DNA from 3 places in the Sphingomonas sp. HMP6 genome. Region 2 is predicted to be linked to each of the others. Evidence: predicted binding sites of a transcription regulator. Region 2 holds the regulator's gene; each other region holds the start of a gene.
The links. The regulator LexA, encoded in region 2, represses DNA repair genes until DNA is damaged. The targets are predictions, from matches to a motif close to GTTCCNCNCTTGTTCT.
Positions count from the first base shown of each region.

Region 1: a site for LexA is predicted at 5,044-5,059, ahead of HMP06_RS09425 (ImuA family protein). Genes of this name have one in related genera too.
Region 3: a site for LexA is predicted at 4,792-4,807, ahead of uvrA (excinuclease ABC subunit UvrA). Genes of this name have one in related genera too.

Region 1 is NZ_AP022672.1:1,894,306-1,901,848, forward strand. Features, by position in the region: gene HMP06_RS09400 (bifunctional alpha/beta hydrolase/OsmC family protein) at 1-182, opposite strand, end outside; gene HMP06_RS09405 (dihydrolipoamide acetyltransferase family protein) at 288-1,628, opposite strand; gene HMP06_RS09410 (alpha-ketoacid dehydrogenase subunit beta) at 1,668-2,672, opposite strand; gene HMP06_RS09415 (alpha/beta hydrolase) at 2,723-3,577, opposite strand; gene HMP06_RS09420 (3-methyl-2-oxobutanoate dehydrogenase (2-methylpropanoyl-transferring) subunit alpha) at 3,574-4,875, opposite strand; gene HMP06_RS09425 (ImuA family protein) at 5,128-5,895, shown strand; gene HMP06_RS09430 (DNA polymerase Y family protein) at 6,170-7,543, shown strand, end outside.
Region 2 is NZ_AP022672.1:351,005-358,547, forward strand. Features, by position in the region: gene HMP06_RS01715 (citrate synthase) at 1-1,081, opposite strand, end outside; gene gltX (glutamate--tRNA ligase) at 1,105-2,577, opposite strand; gene HMP06_RS01725 (ComEC/Rec2 family competence protein) at 2,619-4,859, shown strand; gene lexA (transcriptional repressor LexA) at 4,986-5,663, opposite strand; gene HMP06_RS01735 (molybdopterin molybdotransferase MoeA) at 5,735-6,919, opposite strand; gene HMP06_RS01740 (TonB-dependent receptor) at 7,212-7,543, shown strand, end outside.
Region 3 is NZ_AP022672.1:3,305,622-3,313,164, forward strand. Features, by position in the region: gene HMP06_RS16185 (transferrin-binding protein-like solute binding protein) at 111-1,733, shown strand; gene HMP06_RS16190 (tetratricopeptide repeat protein) at 1,759-3,039, shown strand; gene HMP06_RS16195 (trimeric intracellular cation channel family protein) at 3,077-3,727, shown strand; gene HMP06_RS16200 (energy transducer TonB) at 3,724-4,698, opposite strand; gene uvrA (excinuclease ABC subunit UvrA) at 4,819-7,543, shown strand, end outside.

The DNA.
Region 1 (7,543 bases), 1.5 Mb from region 2:
CGCAGCGTCGCGATCCCCTGCTCGGCGAGCGCAAGACTCACCCGCCGCGCGCCGTGGCTACGCGCGGTGCAGGTGAAGCAATGCGCAAACACCGCGACCGCGCGAACGCGCCCCGGCGGCAGCTCGATCGACCCGGCGAGCATCACCCCGGCGGCATTGGGGAACCGGACCTCATGCTTCATGGCAAACGCCCTCCTGCCCGGCAGATAGCACGACCGCCTGTATACGCGCCAAGCGGACAGCGGCGCGCACCCTTTCGGGAGCCGACGCGTCCTCCGCCCAGCGGTTTAGTCCGCGAACAACAGCACCGGCGTCTCCAGATACTTCTTCAACGCCTGGACGAAGCTCGCCGCATCCCACCCATCGACCACACGGTGATCGCAGCTGATCGACAGGTTCATCAGTTTCGCGCGCACGATCTCGTCGCCCATAAAGACCGGACGCTCGACGATCTTGTTCGGACCGATGATCGCGACTTCGGGGCGGTTGATCACCGGTGTCGTCGCGATCCCGCCGAGCGGCCCGAGCGAGGTGACGGTCAGCGTGCCGCCGCCCATTTCCTGCGGGGTGAGCTTATTGGCGCGCGCCGCCTCGGCCAGCCGCAGGATTTCGGTCGCGAGCTGCCACACGTTGCGGTCCTGCGCATCGCGGATGACGGGGACGGTCAGCCCGGCATCAGTCTGTGTCGCCATGCCGAGATGGACGCTGCCGTGCCGCGTGACCACGCCCGCTTCGTCATCGTAGCGCGCGTTGATCATCGGGAAGGCGGGCACCGTCTTGCAAATCGCCGCGATCAGCAACGGGAGCATCGTCAGCTTTGGCCGCTGCCCGCGATTGGCGTTGAGATCGGCGCGCATCGCCTCGAGCGCGGTGACGTCCACTTCATCGACATAGGTGAAATGCGGGATCGCGCGCTTCGACGCCGCCATATTCTCGGCGATGCGGCGGCGCATCCCGATGACCTTGACCGCTTCGTCGGCGCGGGCGTGCGACGCGTGCGGGGCGTGGTAGCCCTGCCCCTGGCCGTAGCGCAGGAACGCGTCGAGATCGCTGTGGCGGACGCGGTCGCTTTCGGTCTTCACGTGCGCCAGATCGATGCCGAGATCGGCCGCGCGCGCGCGGACGGCGGGAGAGGCGAGGACTCGCTCTTCTCCCCTCCCGCCCGCGGGAGGGGCTGGGGGTGGGCTCGCGCCATCAACGGGGCCGTCGGTGGCGAGCGCGCGCCCGCCCCCTCCCGCAAGCGGGAGGGAGGAAGAAGGTGCCTCTACCCCCGGATTCTCCGCCTCATATTGCTCCGCCACCTCTTCCTGCTCGCTGGAAAGCGGTGCGGCCTTCACCTCATCCGTCACCGGCTCCAACGCAGGCGCTTCGGACGCCGAGAAATCCCCTTCGGTCTCGATCACCACCAGCGCGGCACCGATCGAGACCTGATCGCCGACTTCACCCGCCAGTTCGATCACGGTCCCCGACACCGGCGATTCCATCTCCACGGTCGCCTTGTCGGTCATCATGTCGGCGATTTGCTGGTCCTCCTCGATCCGATCGCCAACCTTGACGTGCCAGGCGACGATCTCGGCCTCGGAAATGCCTTCGCCGATATCGGGGAGTTTGAAGGTGAAGCGTGCCATCTCAATAAATCCGTATGTGGGTGGGGGCCGCGGGGGACGTCAGGCCTTCATGATCTTCTTGAGCGCCTCGCCGATCCGCACCGGCCCGGGGAAATACGCCCATTCGAGGCTATGCGGATAGGGCGTGTCGAAGCCGGTCACGCGCTCGATCGGGGCTTCGAGATGGTAGAAGCAGCGTTCCTGGACTTGCGCCGACAGCTCCGCGCCAAAGCCGCTGGTCCGCGTCGCCTCATGCACGATCATGCAGCGTCCGGTCTTTTGCACCGACGCTGCGATCGTCTCGATGTCGAGCGGCACAAGCGTGCGCAGATCGATCACCTCGGCATCGACGCCCGCTTCCTCGATCACGGCGAGCGCGACATGCACCATCGTGCCGTAGGCGAGCACCGTCAGCGCCTCGCCCGCGCGGACCACCTTCGCCTTGCCGAGTTCGATCTTGTAATAGCCGGTCGGCACGTCGCCGGCGGGATGCTGCGACCAATTCTGCGTCGGCTTGTCCCAATGGCCGTCGAACGGGCCGTTATAGATGCGCTTGGGCTCGAAGAAGATCGTCGGGTCATTGTCCTCGATCGCGGCGATCAACAGGCCCTTGGCGTCATACGGCGTCGATGGGATCACCGTCTTGATGCCCGAGACGTGGGTGAAGATGCCTTCGGGGCTCTGCGAGTGCGTCTGCCCGCCGAAGATGCCGCCGCCGAAGGGCGAGCGCACCGTGATCGGCGCGGTGAATTCGCCCGCCGAGCGATAGCGCAGCCGCGCCGCCTCCGACACGAGCTGATCGAGTGCGGGATAGATATAATCGGCGAACTGGATTTCGGGCACCGGGCGCAGGCCGTAAGCACCCATCCCGACCGCGACGCCGATGATGCCGCATTCGGTGATTGGCGTATCGAACACGCGCGTCTTGCCGTATTTCGCCTGCAACCCCGCGGTCGCGCGGAACACGCCGCCGAAATAGCCGACATCCTCGCCCATCACGACGATGTCGGGATCGCGCGCCATCATCACGTCCATCGCCGAATTGATCGCCTGGATCATGTTCATCCGGGTGGAAGTCGGGGCCTCATCCGGGCGCGCGCTGTCGATCATGTCGTTCATATGGCCGTATTCCGCACGATGAAGGTGTCGCCGCCCGCCGCCTTGTAGCGCGCCAGCGCGGCCTTGCTGCTGTTCCGATCAAAGGCGTAGCCGGCGAGGAAATCCTTCACCGGTGCCTGCACGCGCGCCAATGGGGTGGGTTCGGCGACCAGCCCGTGATCCGCCCCGTCCACCACGATGGCGAACTTGCCGCCCGACGGGCTCGATTCGATCGGGAAGAGATGGTCGGCGGGATTTTCGGCAAAGCCAGGAACGACGTCCTTCGTGCCGGTGATCAGCAGCGTCGGCACGGCCAGCGTCGCGTATGCATTGGGCTGAACCAGCACGGGGATCTTGCCGGGGGTGGAGAAGCCCAGCACCGCCTTGACTGCGGGATTGCGGAGTGCGCCGAAATAGCCAAGCGACCCGCCGAGGCACAAGGCGAGGAGCGTGCCGAAGCTGTGCCCCGCGGCAATCACCGGCAGGCCGGGCAGCGCGGCGCTGGCGTACGCGGCGGCCGCCTTCATATCGAACAGCCGCTCCGAAAAACCCGCCTGGGGGCTGAACTTGTCGCGATCGGGATAGTGCACCGAATCGACGTGAAGCGGCGCGAACACCGCAAAGCCGTTGGCGGTGAGCAGATCGACCAGCAAGCCATAGCGCTCCGGCCACGAACCATGCCCGGTCGAGAACAGCACAACGCCCTTCGGCTTGGCCGGGCGCCACACGGTCAATTTGGTCGATCGCTTGGCCGACACCGCGAGATCAACCGTTTGCGGGTTCACCTTCGTATCGGCGGCGATCGCCGGGAAGAACGGCGACAGCGCCAATGCGCCGCCCGCGCCGAGCAGGAAACGACGATCGATCATCATGCCTTCCGCGCCCACGGTCGGCCGCTGGCGGTCTCCTCGGCGATCATCTGCGCTTGCTGCTCGCGCAAATGCCACGGCATTTCCTCAAACACACCGTCGAACAGCGTGTCGAGCGGCTGATGCAGGCCGTGGCCGAGGATGCCATTGGCCTCGGCTTCCTTCTGCGCGCGCTTTACCGATTCGGCGAGTTCGAGATCCTGCGCGGCGTGGCGCACCTCATCCCATTCGCCGATCGCGATCAGATGCTCCTTCAACCGCTTGATCGGGTCGCCGAGCGGCCACGCCGTCGGCTCGCCCGCCGAGCGATATTGGCCGGGGTCATCGGAGGTCGAATGCCCTTCGGCGCGGTAGGTGAAATGCTCGATCAGCGTCGGCCCCTGATTGGTGCGCGCGCGCTCCGCTGCCCAGGCAGTGGCGGCATAGACCGCCAGCGCGTCATTGCCATCGACCCGCAAGCCGGCGATCCCGTAGCCGACCGCACGCGCCGCAAACGTCGTCGATTCCGCACCGGCAAAGCCCGAGAACGATGAGATCGCCCATTGATTGTTGACGACGTTGAAGATCACCGGCGCGCGATAGACGCTGGCAAAGGTGCAGGCCGAATGAAAATCCCCCTCGGCGGTCGATCCTTCGCCGCACCACGTCGCCGCGATCCGCGTATCACCCTTGGCCGCGCTCGCCATCGCCCAGCCGACCGCTTGCGGATATTGCGTGGTGAGGTTGCCGGAGATCGAGAAGAACCCGGCTTCCTTGACCGAATACATGATCGGCAACTGCTTGCCCTGCAAACGATCCGCCGTGTTCGAATAGATCTGGTTCATCATGTCGACCATCGACCAGCCGCGCGCGATCAGCAGGCCTTGCTGGCGATAGGACGGGAAGCACATGTCCTCATAATCGAGCGCATACGCCGCCGCGACCGCGACCGCTTCCTCGCCGGTACACTTCATGTAGAAGCTGGTCTTGCCCTGGCGTTGCGCGCGAAACATGCGTTCGTCGAACGCGCGGACCAACGCCATGCTGCGCAACATCGCGCGCAGCGTATCGGGCGACAGGCGCGGGTTCCACGGGCCGACTGCCTGCCCCGAATCATCGAGCACGCGGACCAGATCGAAAGCGAGATCACGGAAGCTGTCGGCGGCATCGGCGGTGTCGGGCCGACGTGCCTGCCCGGCCGGGGGAATCGGCACTTGCGTGAAATCGACCGTGTCGCCGGGCCGGAACTTGGGTTCGGGCACATACAGCGACAGTGGGGGCAGATTGGGCTTCAAATGGGCAGGGACGCGGTCGCTTGCCATGGTCTCTCCAGCGGGAACGTGCTCTCATTCAAACAGTCGGCACGCGGATTCGTTCTATCACGCCGTTGTTATAAAATTTCGCGGGGCTTGGCGAGAGGGTCGCGTGAGCGGAATGCGACGGCCTGTCCCGTTCCGGTGACGGAGCAGCTTGACTCAGTAGGACGAAAGAGAACAAAATAGGAACAGTCCTGCTTCTGCGAGTCGTGTCCTGTGTCCTCCGCCGCCCGTCCCCATGCCGCAATCGTCGCCGAATTGCGCGAAAGCCTGAAGAAGGTCGCGGGCGACGGCTTGCGTCGGCGCCCGGTGCTGCCGTTCGGGATCGCTACGATCGACGAGCGCTTGGCGACGGGCGGTCTGCGGCTCGATTCGCTCCACGAAATCGCCGCCGCCAGCCCCAGCCCGTCGGATGATGCCGCCGCAACGCTGTTCATGGCCGGGATCGCGGCGCGCGCCTGGGGGCCGGTGCTGTGGGTGGTGCGACGGCGCGATCTGTTCGCGCCCGGCCTCTATCAAGCGGGGCTCGCACCCGAACGGCTGATCTATGCCGAGGCCGCCGACGATGCCGAACTGCTCGCCCTGATGGAGGAAGGGCTGCGTCACCGTGGCCTTGGCGCGGTGGTCGGCGAAGTGAAGCGCGCCGCCATGCCCAATACGCGCCGCCTGCAACTGGCGGCGGAGGGCGGCAAAACGATCGCCTTGCTGTTGAAACGCCATGCGCGGGCGGCTTCTGACCAGACCGGAAAAGGGGGGCGCGGTGGCAATCCGCTCGCCGTCCCGTCCGCCGCCGTGACGCGCTGGCGGATCGCGTCCGCCCCCTCGGCAGCACTGCCGGTCGGAGCGGCGGGAGTCGGACGCGCGATGTGGGGGGTGGAGCTGGTCCGCCAACGCGGCGGCGAATCCGCCGAATGGACGATGGAGGCATGCGATGAAACGGGTCGCCTCGCTCTACCTGCCCGATTGGCCGATCGAACGGATCGTTCGGCTGACGGCGCAGGCCGAGCGTATCGCCGCGCCGCCTGAGGCCGTGCTTTCAGTGGGGCCGTCCGACCCTGCCCGACCCGCCGCCCCCCATGTCGGCGGCTGGCGTCCCGGTGCGCGCTGGGCACGGAGCGAGAGCGCGCATCCGTTCAAGCCGATGTCCCCGGACGAGGGCGCGACACCGGTCAGGGATGCGCGGGCGGGTGGGCAGAACCATGCCCCACAAATACACCGTCACCCCGGCCTTGTGCCGGGGTCCACCGCGCAGCACGCTCTGCCTTCCGCGTTGAGGAGTGGACCCCGGCACAGGGCCGGGGTGACGAAAAATAGCATTGGTAGAGAAGCCCCTCTCCCCCTCGTCACCACCCAACAACAAGGCAACAAACTCGTCATCGCCGCCGCCTCCCCCGCGGCGCGCGCGCTCGGGATCAACCCTGGCATGGCGGCGACGCAAGCGCGCGCGCTGGTGCCCGAGCTCGACCTCCGTCCCGCCGATCCGCAGCGCGACCGCGCCGCCTTACGCGATCTCGCGCTGCGGGCGGCGCGGCGCTGGTGCCCGATCGTCGCCCTATCCGGCGAAGACGGCCTGTTCCTCGACATCTCCGGCACCGCGCATCTGTTCGGCGGGGAGGCGCGGATGGCGCGCGGCATCGTGCGCCTGCTCGCGCGCGCCGGTTTCACCGCACGCCTTGCCGTTGCCGATACGCCGGGTGCCGCCTGGGCACTCGCGCGCTACGCCCCGCAAATCTGCGAACCCGCCGCGCATTTCGACGCGATCGCCCCGCTCCCCACCGCAGCACTCCGACTCGAGGAACGCGCGATCGACTTGCTCAAGCGCCTCGGCGTCGACACCGTCGGGCAGCTTGCCGCCCTCCCCCGCGCCCCGCTCGCCCGGCGCTTCGGCGGCGCGCTGATCGCCCGGCTCGACCAAGCCACAGGACGCCTCCCCGAACCGCTCGACCCCATCATCCCGCCCGAAGCGATCGTCGTGGCACAGCGCTTCGCCGAACCGATCGCCACCGCCGACGCGATCGAGCATTGGCTGCGCGATCTGATGCCCCGCCTCGTCACCGCACTCGCGCAAGCAGGACAAGGCGCGCGCGCGATCGAATTGGTCGCCGACCGGATCGACGGGGTGCCCCAACGCCTGCGCATCGGCCTCGCCCGCCCGACCCGCGATGCCACGCATTTGCTGCGCCTGACGCTGCGGCGGATCGAGGAGATAGCTCCGGGCTACGGGATCGACGCGCTCACGCTCCACGTCCGCCGCGCCGATCCACTCGGCGCGCAAGCCTTCACCGAAACGCTGGAAGATCGCGCGCCCGATCTCGCGCCGCTGATCGACACGCTCGCCAATCGCATCGGGCCAGACCATCTGTGGCGCACCACCCCGCACGAAAGCGACGTGCCCGAACGCTCGGTCCTTGCCGTCGCGCCGCTCGATCCCCCCGCCCGCGCGATTACCAAACTGAAGGCTGACGATGTGCGCCAGCTCGACCGTTCGCCCGACGTGCATCCCTGGCACCCGCGCTGGCCGCGCCCGGTGCGGCTGCTGCGGCGGCCCGAGCTGCTCGACAATGTGCTCGCCGAATTGCCCGATCAGCCCCCGCGCCGCTTCACCTGGCGCGGCACGACGCACCGCGTGGTGCGCGCCGACGGCCCCGAGCGGATCACCGGCGAATGGTGGAAG
Region 2 (7,543 bases):
CGTTGGGGAACAGCTTCTTTTCGATGAAATACGGGTCGCTTAGCGCCATTTCCTCGAGCTGGATCGCAACGTCGAACACCGGATCGGTGACGCCGAGTTCGCCGAGCACTTCGCGCACGGTCTGCTGCATCACGGTCGCGCGTGGATCGTAATTCTTGTACACGCGGTGGCCGAAGCCCATCAGGCGGAACGGATCGTTCTTGTCCTTCGCGCGCGCGATGTATTCAGGAATACGGTCGGGCGTGCCGATTTCGCGCAGCATGTTGAGCGCGGCTTCGTTCGCACCGCCATGCGCCGGGCCCCACAGGCAGGCGATGCCCGCCGCGATGCACGCAAACGGGTTGGCGCCCGACGAACCGGCGAGGCGCACGGTCGAGGTCGAGGCATTCTGTTCGTGATCGGCATGCAGGATGAAGATGCGGTCCATCGCCTTTTCGACGATCGGGTTCACCACATAGGGCTCGGCCGGAACGCCGAAGGTCATGCGCAGGAAATTGCCGGTGTAGCTCAGCGAATTGTCGGGATAGAGGAACGGCTGACCGATTGAGTATTTGTACGCCATCGCGGCGATCGTCGGCATCTTGGCGATGAGACGGTGGCTCGCGATCATGCGCTGCTGCGGATCGGTGATATCGGCGCTGTCGTGATAGAAGGCGCTGAGCGCGCCAACCACGCCGCACATGATCGCCATCGGATGCGCATCGCGACGGAAGCCGCGATAGAAAGTCGCGAGCTGTTCGTGCAGCATCGTGTGGCGGCTGATCGTGTAGCTGAACTTGTCGAGTTCGGTCTTGGTCGGCAGCTCGCCGTTGAGCAGGAGGTACGAGACTTCCATGAAGCTCGACTGTTCGGCCAATTGCCCGATCGGGTAGCCGCGGTGGAGCAGCACACCCTCATCGCCGTCAATATAGGTGATCGCGCTGTCGCAGCTTGCGGTCGAGGTGAAGCCGGGGTCGTACGTGAACATCCCGGTCTGTGCATACAGCTTGCGGATGTCGATCACGTCCGGCCCGACGCTGCCCGAAAGGACCTTGAGGTCGAGATCCTTGCCTGCGGCGTTCAGCTTGACGGGGTCGGTCATCGAAATCGTCCTTTCGTAAGTCTTTACGCGGCCATCTGGTCGGCAATGCGGCCGAGGCTCTCGTCACGCCCGAGCAAATCGAGCACATCGAAGATCCCCGGCGAGGTCTTGCGTCCGGTCAGTGCTGCGCGGAGTGGCTGCGCGACGTGACCGAGCTTGACCCCGGACGTTTCCGCGACCGACCGTACCGCCGCTTCGAGCGCCTCCGTATCCCAGCCGTCGAGCGCGTCAAGCGCCGCGTGGAGCTTTGCGAGCAATGTAGGGGATTCCCCGGACAGCAGCGGTGCGGCGTCCGGCGCGATGTCGAGCGGGCGGGTGGCGAACAGGAAGTCGGTGCCGCGCGTCAGTTCGTTGAGGTTTGCAGCACGCGGTTTGAGCGAGGCCATCGCGCGGACCAGCACGGCGCGTTGCGCATCGCTTGGCGTGAAATCGAGACGAGTCGCGACCAATTCGGCCAGCCGGGCATCCTCGGCATCGCGAATGTAGATGCCGTTGAGGTTTTCGAGCTTCTTCAGATCGAAGCGCGAGGGGGATTTGCCGACGCCGTCGAGATCGAACCACGCGATCGCCTGGGTGCGGCTGATGACTTCGTCATCGCCATGGCCCCAGCCGAGCCGGAGCAGGTAATTCTCCAGCGCCTCGGGCAACATGCCAAGCTCGTCGCGGTAGAATTCGACGCCGACCGCGCCGTGCCGCTTCGACAGCTTCGCGCCGTCCGATCCGTGGATCAGCGGGATGTGGGCATAGACCGGATCGGGCCAGCCGCCCTCGATCGCGTTCATCGCGCGGATGATGGGGAGCTGGCGGAAGGCGTTGTTGAGGTGATCGTCGCCGCGGATGACGTGGGTGACGCCCATGTCGTGATCATCGACGACGACCGCGAGCATATAGGTCGGCGTGCCATCCGACCGCAGCAGCACGAGATCGTCGAGCTCGGCGTTCTGCACGGTCACGCTGCCCTGGACGCGGTCCTCGATCGTGGTGGCACCGTCGAGCGGGGCCTTCAGGCGGACGACGGACGGCTTGTCGCCACCCTCGGCCGGGTCACGGTCGCGCCACGGGCTGCGGATGCGCAGCGGTTTCTTGGCGGCCTGCGCCTCGGCACGCATCGCGTCGAGTTCTTCGGTCGTGAGGAAGCAGCGATAGGCATGGCCGTGTGCGACCATCGCGTGCGCGACCTCGGCATGGCGCGCGGCGCGGGAGAATTGATAGACTTCGCTGTCGTCCCAATCGAGACCGAGCCAGCGCATTGACGTCAGGATCGCGTCGATCGCGGGCTGAGTCGAGCGCGCGCGATCGGTATCCTCGATCCGCAGCAGGAACTTGCCGCCATTGTGGCGGGCATAGAGCCAGTTGAACAACGCGGTGCGCGCGCCGCCGATGTGCAGAAACCCGGTCGGCGAGGGCGCGAACCGGGTTACGACCTGAGGCTGCTTGGCGGTGGTCGAAGTGGCGCCGACGGCGGAGGCCGCGGCGGGATCAGATATTGCGCTCAACCGCGCATACTCCCAGACTTACATGGATGGCCGGATCAGCCTTGAGCGCCCCTAGCACGCACCTTGCCGCGCTTCAAATCGGCGGGGGCACTTTGCGTGGGTTGGGCGCGCGGCTGGAACAGTGGCTGGAGGCGGAGCGCGATCAGCTTGCCTTGTGGTTGCCGGTCGCGCTGGGCGGCGGGATCGCATTGTGGTTCGTTTTACCTGACGCGCGGAGCTGGCAGATCGCCGGGCTGACGGCGGTTGCAGTGGCGCTAGGCGGGTTGGCGGCGGGGCGATACGGGCGCGCGGCGCGGGTGGTTGCGGTGGGCGCAACGGCAGTCGCGCTTGGGCTCGGCTTGATCTGGTGGCGGGCGGAGCATGTTGCGCAAGGCGTGCTGCATCGGCCGACGATTGCGACGTTCACGGCCCGAGTGGAGCGAATCGAGCCGCTGCCGGCGCGCGATTTGGTGCGGTTGCGGTTGGCGCCGGTGGAAGTGCTTTCGGTGCCCGAGTCTCGCGGGCCGGCGCGGCCGTTGCCAACATTGCCGCCGCGCATTCGGGTTAATCTGGCGAGCGTGGACGTTCCCGAAGGGCTGGCGCTGGGGGCAACGCTCCGGCTGTCGGCGCGGCTGATGCCACCGCCCGAACCCTCTGTGCCCGGTGCCTATAATTACGCGCGGACGGCGTGGTTCGACGGGATCGGCGCGACCGGGCGCGGGTTTGGGCCGGTCAGCGTGGTGGCCGGCGGCGGCGCGCGGGATGCCGGGCTGCGCGTGCGGCTGTCGCGGCATATTCAGGCGAGCGCGGGTGGCGGCGCTGTCGGTGGGAGTGGGGCGGGCGGAATTGCGGCCGCGCTGGCGACGGGCGATCAGGGGGGCATTCCCGCCGAGGATAATGAGGCGATGCGGCGCTCGGGCCTGGCGCATCTGCTGTCGGTCAGCGGGTTGCACATCACCGCGGCGGTGGCGGCGGTGATGCTGCTGGTGACGAGGTTGCTCGCGCTCAGCCCGTGGGTCGCTTTGCGCTGGCGGATCCCGCTGATCGCGGCGGGAGCGGGGGCGCTGGCGGCGATCGGGTACACGTGGCTCACCGGATCGGAGGTGCCGACGATCCGGTCATGCGTCGCAGCACTTTTCGTGCTGGTGGCGCTTGTGCTGGGGCGCGAGGCGCTGACGCTGCGGCTGGTCGCGGCGGGGGCGGTGATCGTGTTGTTGCTATACCCCGAGGCTTTGGCGGGGCCGAGCTTTCAGCTTTCGTTTGCGGCGGTCGCATCGATCATCGCGCTCAACGAACATCCTGTGGTGCGGCGGTGGTTCGCCCCGCGCGAGCAATCGCGGGCGGCGGCGATCGGGCGTGGGATTGTGGCGCTGTTGTTGACGGGAATCGTGGTCGAATTGGCGCTGATCCCGATCTCCTTGTTCCATTTTCACAAGGCCGGGGTGTACGGCGCGGTCGCCAATATCATCGCGATCCCGCTGACAACTTTTGTCACCATGCCGCTGGAGGCGCTGGCGTTGCTGTTCGACACAGTGGGGGCGGGAGCGCCGTTCTGGTGGCTGACGGCGCGCTCGCTCGATCTGCTGCTGTGGATCGCGCGGACGACGGCGGCAATTCCCGGAGCGGTCGCGCCGCTGCCCGCGATGCCGGGCGGGGCCTATGCGTTGATGGTGGCGGGTGGGCTGTGGATCGCTTTGTGGCGGACGCGGTGGCGGCGGCTGGGGCTGATACCGCTGGCGGCAGGGGCGATCTGGGCGCTGGCGACCCCAGCACCCGATCTGCTGGTGACAGGAGACGGGCGGCATCTCGCGATCCGTACCGATGGTGGGGATATTGCGTTGCTGCGCGACCGGGTGGGGGATTACACCGCCGATATGCTGACAGAAAATGGCGGGATAGACGGCCTGCCGATGCTGCTGTCGGACCATCCAGAGGCGCGGTGCAGCCGCGATCTGTGTTTGATGACGCGCCGTGCGGGCGGGCGCGACTGGCGTGTCGTGGCGACACGGAGTGCCTATCTGGTGCCGGTTGCCGAGTTGATCGCGGCGTGCCGGACGGCGGATATCGTGGTCAGCGAGCGGCGATTACCGCGCGGATGCACGCCACGCTGGTTGCGGCTCGACCGGCCGGTACTGGTGCGGACCGGTGGCGTGGCGATCAGCTTCGAGCGGGGCGCGGTGCGGACGGTGCGGCAGTCCGGCGATACGCATCCGTGGATCGCCGCGCCGCTGCCGCCGGAGCGGCTGCGGCGCACTTGGGGCAAGGTGAAAAATGGCGCCCGATCAGGCGGACCGGCCCGCTAACTGCACTGCCAAATTGCCCCGAAGCCCGCTGGACCGCGTTCCGATCATGCCGAACGGGTTCGAGACGGCGGCCTGCTTCAAGCCCGGCGATCGCGTCGATCGCACCGCGCAGCCGACGCCCGCCGTTCAATCGTAACGGCGCAGGATACCGGCGAGCTTGCCCTGCACGCGGACCTGCGCGGGCGCGTAGCGTTGCGGATCGTAAGCGCGGTTGGCGGGGTCGAGCCGGATCATCGCGCCCTCACGACGGAAGAATTTGAGCGTCGCTTCGCTTTCCTCGATCAAGGCCACGACGATCTCGCCGTCGCGGGCGATTTCCTGGCGGCGGATCAGCGCGTAATCGCCGTCCAGAATCCCCGCCTCGACCATCGAATCCCCCGACACTTCGAGCGCGTAATGCTCGCCACTGCCGAGCAGGGCGGCGGGGACGGCGAGCATCGAGGCACCCTCGAACGCTTCGATCGGCACGCCGGCCGCGATGCGGCCGTGCAGCGGGATTTCGATCACGTCGTTGGCGGGTTCGGGCAGATGGCGCACGTTGCTGGGCGCTGCGGCCTCGGCTGCGACCTTGGTCGGTGCCTTGGTCCCGCGTTCGGGCATCTTGAGCACTTCGAGTGCGCGGGCCCGGTTGGGCAGGCGGCGGATGAACTGGCGTTCCTCGAGCGCGCTGATCAGGCGGTGCACGCCAGACTTGGACTTGAGGTCGAGCGCTTCCTTCATTTCCTCGAACGAGGGGGAGACCCCGGTCTCGTCGAGCCGGTCGTTGATGAAGCAGATCAACTCATGCTGCTTGCGGGTAAGCATGTCGCGGCCCTTTCGTCGGAACAGACGACGAACCTATACGGAACGAAAAATCGCGCGTCAAGCCGGGCGGGTTACGCGAGCAGGATGACTTCCACCGAGTCGCCGGGCGCAGCGGCGGGGGCGTGCGGCGCGCGGACGATGAGACAGTCGGCGCGGGCGAGCGTGCGGACCATCGAGGAGTCCTGCCGGTCCGCCGGTGCGACGCGGCCATCGTTCGTCGTGGCGCGCAGATAGTCCTGGCGGTGGTCGTTCGCGGGCAGGGCGACACCGAGGATCGCGTGGCGTGTGCCTGGCAGCGGGGTGGCGGCGGCTGCCAGATGAGCGATCAGCGGGCGAAGGAAGATCGTCGCGGTCACGAAGGCCGACACTGGGTTGCCCGGCAAGCCGAGCACGACGGTGTTGCGCAACCGTCCCGCCAGCATCGGCTTGCCCGGCCGCAGCGCGATTCGCCAGAAATCGAGATTTCCGCCCGCCGCCTGAAGCGCGGGGCGGATCAAATCGTGGTCGCCGACCGAGGCACCGCCGGTGGTGACGAGGATGTCGGCATCGACCTGTGCGAAGGTGTCGACGATCGCGTCGATCCGATCGGGCAGGATGCCGAGATCGATCACCTCGACCGGGAGATCGGCCAGCAAGGCGGCGAGCATGACGCCGTTCGATTCGGGCAGCGCATCGGCGGTGAGGGGGGCACCGGGCGCGACGAGTTCGTCGCCGCTCGCCATGATCGCAACGCGGACCCGTCGGCGCACTGGGAGTGTGCCGTGCCCGGCGATGGCGGCGAGCGCGATCCGCGCCGGGGTGAGCCGCTCGCCCGCGCCGACAAGCGTTTCGCCGGCGCTGAAATCGAGGCCCTTGCGGCGGACATTGCCGCCACGTTTCGGACCTTCGCCTGCCAAGCGGAGCGTCTCGCCATCGCGCGCTGCCTCTTCCTGGACGAGCACACTATCGGCACCCGCGGGCATTGCCGCCCCGGTGAAGATGCGGACGGACTGGTTCGCACCGAGCGTGCCATCGAAGCGACGCCCCGCCGCGCTTTCGCCGATCACCGTCAAAGGACCGGGCAGATCGTCGAAGCGGAGCGCGTAACCGTCCATCGCCGATAGATCGGTCGTCGGTTGCGTTCGCAGCGCCAGCACGTCGGCCGCCGACCAGCGCCCGGATGCTTCGCGCAGCGGCACCGTCTGGACCGCGACGGGGGTGCCGAGCGCAAACAGGCGGGTTTGGGCATCGGTGACGGAGAGGAGGGGTGGGGGCATGGCGTGCCTGTATCGTGCCAGCGGGTGCCGCGTCGAGGGGCGCGCGGTTTCGGAGCGCCGATTCTCGCGGGTTGCTGGCCCCGACGCGAGATGACCAAAAAGCCACAGTCGATGAGAATCCACCGGCCAATTCGCGCTGTCATCATAACGCCTTAAACCGCGCCTAGCGCGCGGTGACCGGCGGCATTTCACTCAGATGAAGGTCGTCCGGCAGAGTGCAGCGCAGGAGCCCGGGAGTGCCCTGCGCGCGCATCTTCATATCAATAGCTCAATCAAAAAGTGGGAAACTCTCATGTCTAAATCGCTCGCCGCCAAGTCCGCACTTCTGTTCGGCACGGCCTTCTCCGCGCTTTGGGCAAGCGCCGCCAGCGCGCAGGACGCGCCCGTCGCGACGCCTGCTGCCGCGACCGCGCAGGCCACCGATAGCGACAGCCTCGGCGACATCGTCGTCACTGCCCAGCGCCGCCGCGAAAATCTGCAGTCGGTGCCGGTCTCGGTCGGCGTGCTGCAAGGCGACGATCTGCGCACCTACACGACGGGCGGCAGCGATACGCTACTCGAACTCGCCAACCGCGTGCCCGGCCTCTACGTCGAATCGACCACCGGCCGCATCTTCCCGCGCTT
Region 3 (7,543 bases), 680 kb from region 2:
TTTTACCGACGCTGGTAAGTGAGTCGTTCACGAACGACGCAAGCACCGGGAGCGCGACGTTTGCACCGGGCTCCGCCGTTCCAGGCACGGCCGTTCGCTCCACGTTGAGCGTGGCCTATGACGCCATCGCGCGATCGTACACCGTCTCGGTGGCGGGACGGACGCAAACCTTTTCGAGCAAATCAGCGGAAAGCGCCACGACCGTCCAATATGATGTCGCCAATGGTGCTACGACCGACTCTCTGACGCTCACGAAACCGGGCACCACCGGCACGCTTACGTATCAATATGTGGGTGGAGGGTTTTGGCAGCGGCAGGTGAGTGGCAGCAGCAGTGTTTCGGGCTCGTTCGATGCCTTTACCTATGGTGTGACTACGCCTTCGACAGGCATGCCGCGAACGGGAGCTGCCGTCTACGATATCGCACTAATTGGAACGCTTGCGACCGCCTTTCGGCTCGAACCGATCGCGCTTGCTGGAAGTGGTGCCATGACGGCAGACTTCGCGACCGGAATGGCGTCTTTGTCGGGGCCGATTTCAGGCATCAATACGGTGAGCGGAATTACCGAGTTTCGCAGCGGATTTGCTGGCGGCGGGAGCATCGGCACGGGTAATGGAGCCTTTGCAGGCACGTTCACGTTCTTCGGTATGAGCGGGATGATCGGAGAATTGAATGGGCGCTTTTACGGCCCATCCGCTAACGAATTTGGTGCGGTGTTCACGACCAGAGCCGGGAGCAGCGTTGGGGTTAGCGGACCCGGCGGAGATGTTGCGGTCGGCGCGATCATTGGGCGACAGGGCGCACTCGGCGGCAGCACCAGGCTCGACACACTAACCGCTCCGCAGACATTCTCTTCGAATAACGTCGCGTATGCCGCCTATGTTCGGAATACGGCGACGCAGCTTCCCGCCGAATATGTTTCAGTGACGCAGGGCGCTCCGTTTAGTGTTACCTACACACCGGCCACACGCGGTCTTGAATTGAATGGCAATGGCCAGCGAATTGATGCCTCGCTCGACGGGCGCAGCTTTTCCCGTGTCGAGACGAACCTGACGAACTTGAACTTCTCGCAGTCCGATATCGTCGCTGCAGAAAGCAACAGCCGTTTCACCGTTTACCAAAAGACTGATGGCGCGCGAACTTTGCGACTGCTGGCCTATGCGCCCGGTGCAGGGAACGGCGAATTGGCCCTGTCTTACGCGAGTTTCCTGGACCTTCAGATCCGCGACACGTCTGTCGCCGCAGGCAAGGAGCTCGCAACCCGGGTCTATCTTCCATATGGCGCATTAACTCCAGCGACCCAGATGCCACGCGTCGGCGCGGCGACCTATAACGGTAACGTTTACGCGACGGCGACGCCCGTGAGCGGCGGCAGCCCCTTTTCCGATCGCGTCGCCACATCGATTTACGACGTGACTGGGACGGTGAATTTCACGGCCAACTTCGTTGACAACAGCCTGCGGGGTGGAATGACCTTAACTGGTCGCGAGACGCTGACCGGACTCATGCGTGATTTCGACACCTTAACGCTGAACGGCAATATCTCTGGTTCAACTTTCACACTTTATGCGAACCAGTTGTTCAGCGACCATGGCGTGACGGGATCGGCGCTTGGTGCATTTTACGGGCCGGTCGCGAATGAAGCCGCCGGCCAGACGATACTGAACTACAGCTATGTCTCAAATCCAAGTAAAGATGTAAATATAGTCGGCGTTTTTGTCGCGAAGCGCTAGCGCGCAGAGTCTGAAAGACTGGCGTATGCCCTTACTGTACTTGCAGGCCGAGCCTTCCGTTGCGGAAACGCAGCAGCTCGGCCCTGTAGCCTTGTTCGAGCTAGCCGAAGCCAAGCGCGCCACCGGCAACAATACCGACGCTGAGACGATCTACCGTGCCCTGACACGCGATCCTGATCTCGAAATTCGATCCGAGGCGCGCTTCCGGCTCGGTATGTTGCTGGCGGAAGAGAAACGCTACAAGGATGCAGCGATCGTTCTCCGCGCTTTACTCGATGAAAAGCCAGATGGGGCGCGAGTCAGGATGGAGCTGGCGCGCGTGCTTGTGCTTCTTGGTGATTCCGATGGTGCGCGGCGGCAGTTGCGGCAAGCGCGTAGCGGCGCACTTCCCGCTGACGTAGCCGTGGTGGTCGATCAGTTCACCAACGCGCTGCGAACGACCAAACGTTTCGGAGGATCGATCGATGTCGCGATCGCGCCCGATACCAATATCAACCGCGCCACCAATGCGGTCACGCTGGACACAGTCATCGCGCCGTTGACCTTGAGCCGAGATGCGCGCGAAAGATCCGGTTTAGGAGCGAGGCTTGCCGGTCAGGGGTACGCCCGCCTGCCGATCGCGAACCGTATGGCATTGCTCGGACGTGTTTCGGCCGCGGCAAGTCTTTATGGCGAAACGCAATTCAACGACGTGTCGGCGTCCTTGGCGCTCGGTCCTGAGGTCACTTTGCCACGTGACCGTATTCGGCCGACCGCCACCCTGACCAATCGCTATTATGGCGGTGTCTTTTATGCGCGCACGATCGGTGGCGCGATCAATTGGACGCATGTGGTGGGCAGGCGCGGACAGATCGAAATCGATGCCTCCGCCGCACGTGCGGATTACAGCCTGAACGATCTGCAAAGCGGCTCGATTTATAATGCGTCGCTAGCGGTCGAGCGGGCCTTTACCCCGCGCATGGGGGGTAGCATTACCGTGTCGATGGATCGGCAGATCGCGCGCGATCCCGGCTTTGCGAACACCTCAGGCGGCGTCACGGCGTTGGTATGGCGAGACGTCAAGACTGCGACGCTCTTCGGCACGGTTACGTATCGTCACCTCGACGCCGACGCGCGATTGTTACTCTACACCGCAAGGCGTTACGATAATTTCGTTCGGATCGGTACGGGGCTCGTGTTGCGCAAGCTCGCGTTGCTGGCGCTCGCTCCGGTTGCGCGGTTTGCCTACGAACGCAATCGGTCGAGCGTCGGAATATACGACTATCGTCGGCTAAGCGTAGAGCTTGGCGTAACGCGCGCGTTTTAATGCACGCTTCGGAGCAACGGATCGCTTAGACAGCATCATGCTCCCGCTCCACCCCTGGCAATTCGGCTCCATCCTGCCGTGGCTCGATCTGTTCGGGATCGCCGTCTTCGCAATCACCGGGGCGCTCGCTGCCGCCGGGCGCGGACAGACGTTCGTGACGGCGGCGTTCTTCGCGCTCATCACCGGCGTGGGCGGCGGGTCGGTACGCGATCTGCTGATCGGCGCGCCGGTGTTCTGGGTGCATGATCCGTTTGTGTCGGCAATCTGTCTGGCGGTCGCGGGGCTGGTGTGGCTGACGCCGGCCGGCTGGTGGCGTGGGCCGCAGGGGCAGACGACCGCGCTCGACTGGCTCGATGCGGTCGGCCTCGCGGCGTACGCCGTGTTCGGCGCGGCCAAGGCGCTAGCGTTCGGCGTGCCCCCGGTCCCCGCCGCGCTGATGGGTGTGGTGACGGCGTGCGTCGGCGGCATCATCCGCGACGTGCTGGCGGGCGAACCCTCGATCCTGATGCGGCCGGAACTGTATGTGACGGCAGCGGCACTGGCAGCGGGGCTGCACGTCGCGCTGGTGACGCTGGGGGTGGAGCCGACGTTGGCTGCGGGCGTGGCGGCTGCAGCGGGCTTCGCGCTCAGGGCGGCGGCGATCCGGTGGAAGCTGGGGCTGCCGGGGTATGGGGGGCGGGGACGCTAGCGACGTGGCTCGGCCGCCCGCCGCGCCCACTCGCCCTCCGGCTTGAGGTGGTCGATCATCAATGTCGTTGGGTGCGCACGACAAGCTTCAATCGCTTTGGTCCAACGCACTTCAAAATCAGCCAGCGAGGCCGAAGTGAAGTCGAGTTTGCCACCGCGCAATTGTGCCAACGTCCCGAGGCCCAGCATCATCGTATAAAACTCGCCACGCTCCTTTGGTGGAAAGGTAGAACGCCACCAATCCTGATCCAGCACGAACTGGTCGCAGCGATAGCGTAGCACTCCGCCGCCTTTGCCGGGGGAGCGAAAACTGTCATACTCATACGCCATGCGAACCGGCGTCGGCAGCGCCTGACCTTTATCGTCGCGACGGACTTCAAAGCGCGTGGCCCGCGCCGTCGCCAGCGCCGCAGCGTCGAGACCCGGTGCTCGACTACTCGCCGAGACTTCCGCGCGGGTCAGCGCCCCATCGACATCGACGACGCCAACCACAAGCACGCGACCGTGGTGCCCGGCAGCGCGTTCTGCGTCGGGATATGTCTGCTCCGGTTCGGTAGCAACTGTTACATCGCCGCTCAGGTCATAGGGATCGAATCGAATCGGTAACGACACCGGCACCGCGATCGGCGTGTCGTTTGCATCCTTGGCGGGTATGAAACTGCCCGTGCGCACAACGTCCAACGCCGCCGCATCCAGCGCGGGGAAACTGGAACTGCGCACGATGGTCGCCTCTTCGATCGTCCCGGTTTCGTTTACGATTGCCGCGACCGATACCGTGCCGCCGTGCAGCGCGGCCCGTTCCACTTCGGGATAGTCGGGCTTGAGACGGGCTTTCGGTCTCGGCGGAGCTTTCATTTTCGTACGATTGGCGCGTGCAATCGCCATCGCCGGACTATCTGCAGGCGCTGCAACGCTGGTGGTCGGGGTGTCCGGCGCTGCGCCCGGCACCTGTCCGGCGAGGCCCGAAATCATCGTCAACAACGTCCAGTGCATATCGCCCCCTCACCCTTGCCCCGCGCATCCTAACGCCCCATCTCCACCCCGCAACCCGTCGCTTGCGTCACCCGAACAAATCTGGAACAAACCGGCCCCATGCTGACTCATATTTCCGTACGCGGCGCGCGCGAGCACAACCTCAAGGATGTGAGCGTGGACATTCCGCGCGATACGCTGACCGTCATCACCGGCCTGTCCGGGTCGGGCAAATCGAGCCTCGCCTTCGACACGATCTATGCCGAGGGGCAGCGGCGCTATGTCGAATCGCTGTCGGCCTATGCGCGCCAGTTCCTCGAACTGATGCAGAAGCCCGATGTCGACCATATCGAGGGCCTGTCGCCAGCGATCAGCATCGAGCAGAAGACCACCAGCCGCAACCCGCGCTCGACCGTCGCGACCGTCACCGAAATCTACGATTACATGCGTCTGCTGTGGGCGCGCGTCGGCATTCCGTACAGCCCCGCGACCGGCCTGCCGATCTCGGCGCAAACCGTCAGCCAGATGGTCGACCGCGTCATGGCGCTGCCCGAGGGCACGCGGCTCTACTTGCTCGCCCCCGTCGTCCGCGCGCGGAAGGGCGAGTATCGCAAGGAGCTGCTCGAATGGCAGAAGGCCGGCTTCACGCGCGTCCGCATCGACGGCGAGATTTACGAGATCGACGAGGCCCCGGCGCTCGACAAAAAACTGAAGCATGATGTCGAGGTGGTGGTCGATCGCCTCGTCGTCGGCCCCGACATGGCGACGCGCCTGGCCGAGAGTTTCGAGGCTGCGCTGAAGCTCGCCGAGGGGCTGGCCTATGTGGATCTGGTGGATGGCACGGTGGCGGAGGCGCTTTCTGCTCCCCTCCCGCTTGCGGGAGGGGCTGGGGGAGGGGCTGTCCGCGAAATCCCACAGTCGTTTCAAGCGGACATGCCCTCCCCCAGCCCCTCCCGCGAGCGGGAGGGGAGTCTAGGCGGCGCCCCCGAGCAAAAGATGAAGGGCGCCGGCATCCCCGCCAACCGCATCGTCTTCTCCGAAAAATTCGCCTGCCCCGTCTCCGGCTTCACCATCGCCGAAATCGAACCCCGGCTGTTCAGCTTCAACGCACCCCAAGGCGCGTGCCCGGCGTGCGATGGCCTCGGCGAAAAACTGCTGTTCGACGAGGACCTCGTCGTCCCCAACCACGCGCTCAGCATCAAGAAGGGCGCGGTCGTCCCCTGGGCCAAGTCCAACCCGCCGTCGCCATATTACATGCAAGTCCTCGGCAGCCTCGCGCGCGAATTCGGCTTCAGCCTGGAGACGCCGTGGGAGGACCTCCCCGGCGAAGTGCAGCTCATCATCCTCCACGGCACCGGCGGCAAGCCCGTCACGCTCACCTTCATCGACGGCAAGAAGTCGTATGACGTCAAGAAACCGTTCGAGGGCGTCATCGGCAACCTCAACCGCCGCATGCTCAGCACCGAAAGCGCGTGGATGCGCGAGGAACTCTCCAAATACCAAAGCTCCGCCCCGTGCGAAGTGTGCGGCGGCGCGCGCCTCAAGCCCGAGGCACTCGCGGTCAAGATCGGCATGCGCGACATCTCGTCGGTCACACGCCTGTCGGTGGTCGACGCGCTCACCTGGTTCGAGAGCGTCCCCGCCGACCTCTCCACGCAACAAAACGCCATCGCCGAACGCATCCTCAAGGAAATCCTTGAGCGGCTCGGCTTCCTCAACAATGTCGGCCTCGATTACCTCAACCTAGACCGCACCAGCGGCACGCTCTCCGGCGGCGAATCCCAACGCATCCGCCTCGCCAGCCAGATCGGCAGCGGCCTCTCCGGCGTGCTCTACGTGCTCGACGAACCCAGCATCGGCCTGCACCAGCGCGACAATGACATGCTGTTGAAGACGCTCCGCCGCCTGCGCGATCTCGGCAACACCGTGCTCGTGGTCGAACATGACGAGGACGCGATCCGCACCGCCGATTACGTCATCGACATGGGGCCGGGGGCGGGCGTCCACGGCGGCCACATCGTCGCGCAGGGCACGTTCGAGGAAGTGCTCGCGAACGAAAACAGCATCACCGCCGATTACCTCTCCGGCCGCCGCGAAGTCGCCGTGCCGAAAACCCGGCGCAAGGGCAATGGCAAGAAACTCACCGTCCACAACGCCACCGCCAACAACCTCAAGGGCGTCACGGCAAGCCTCCCGCTCGGCACCTTCACCTGCATCACCGGCGTCTCGGGCAGCGGCAAATCGAGCTTCACGATCGACACGCTCTACGCCGCCGCCGCGCGCTCGCTCAACGGTGCGCGCGTGCTCGCGGGCAAGCACGACAAGGTCACCGGCCTGCAGTATCTCGACAAGGTCATCGATATCGACCAGTCGCCGATCGGCCGCACCCCGCGCAGCAACCCCGCCACCTATACCGGCGCCTTCACGCAAATCCGCGACTGGTTCGCCGGCCTCCCCGAAAGCCAGGCACGCGGCTACAAACCCGGGCGTTTCTCGTTTAACGTCAAGGGCGGCCGGTGCGAGGCGTGCCAGGGCGACGGGCTGCTCAAGATCGAAATGCACTTCCTCCCCGACGTCTATGTCACTTGCGACGTGTGCCACGGCGCGCGCTACAATCGCGAGACGCTCGAGGTGAAGTTCAAGGGCCTCAGCATCGCCGACGTGCTCGACATGACGGTCGAGGATGCGGTCGAATTCTTCAAGGCCGTCCCCCCCATCCGCGACAAGATGGCGATGCTGGCCGAGGTCGGCCTGGGCTACGTCAAGGTCGGCCAGCAAGCGACGACGCTCTCGGGCGGCGAGGCGCAGCGCGTCAAACTCGCCAAGGAACTGTCGCGCCGCGCGA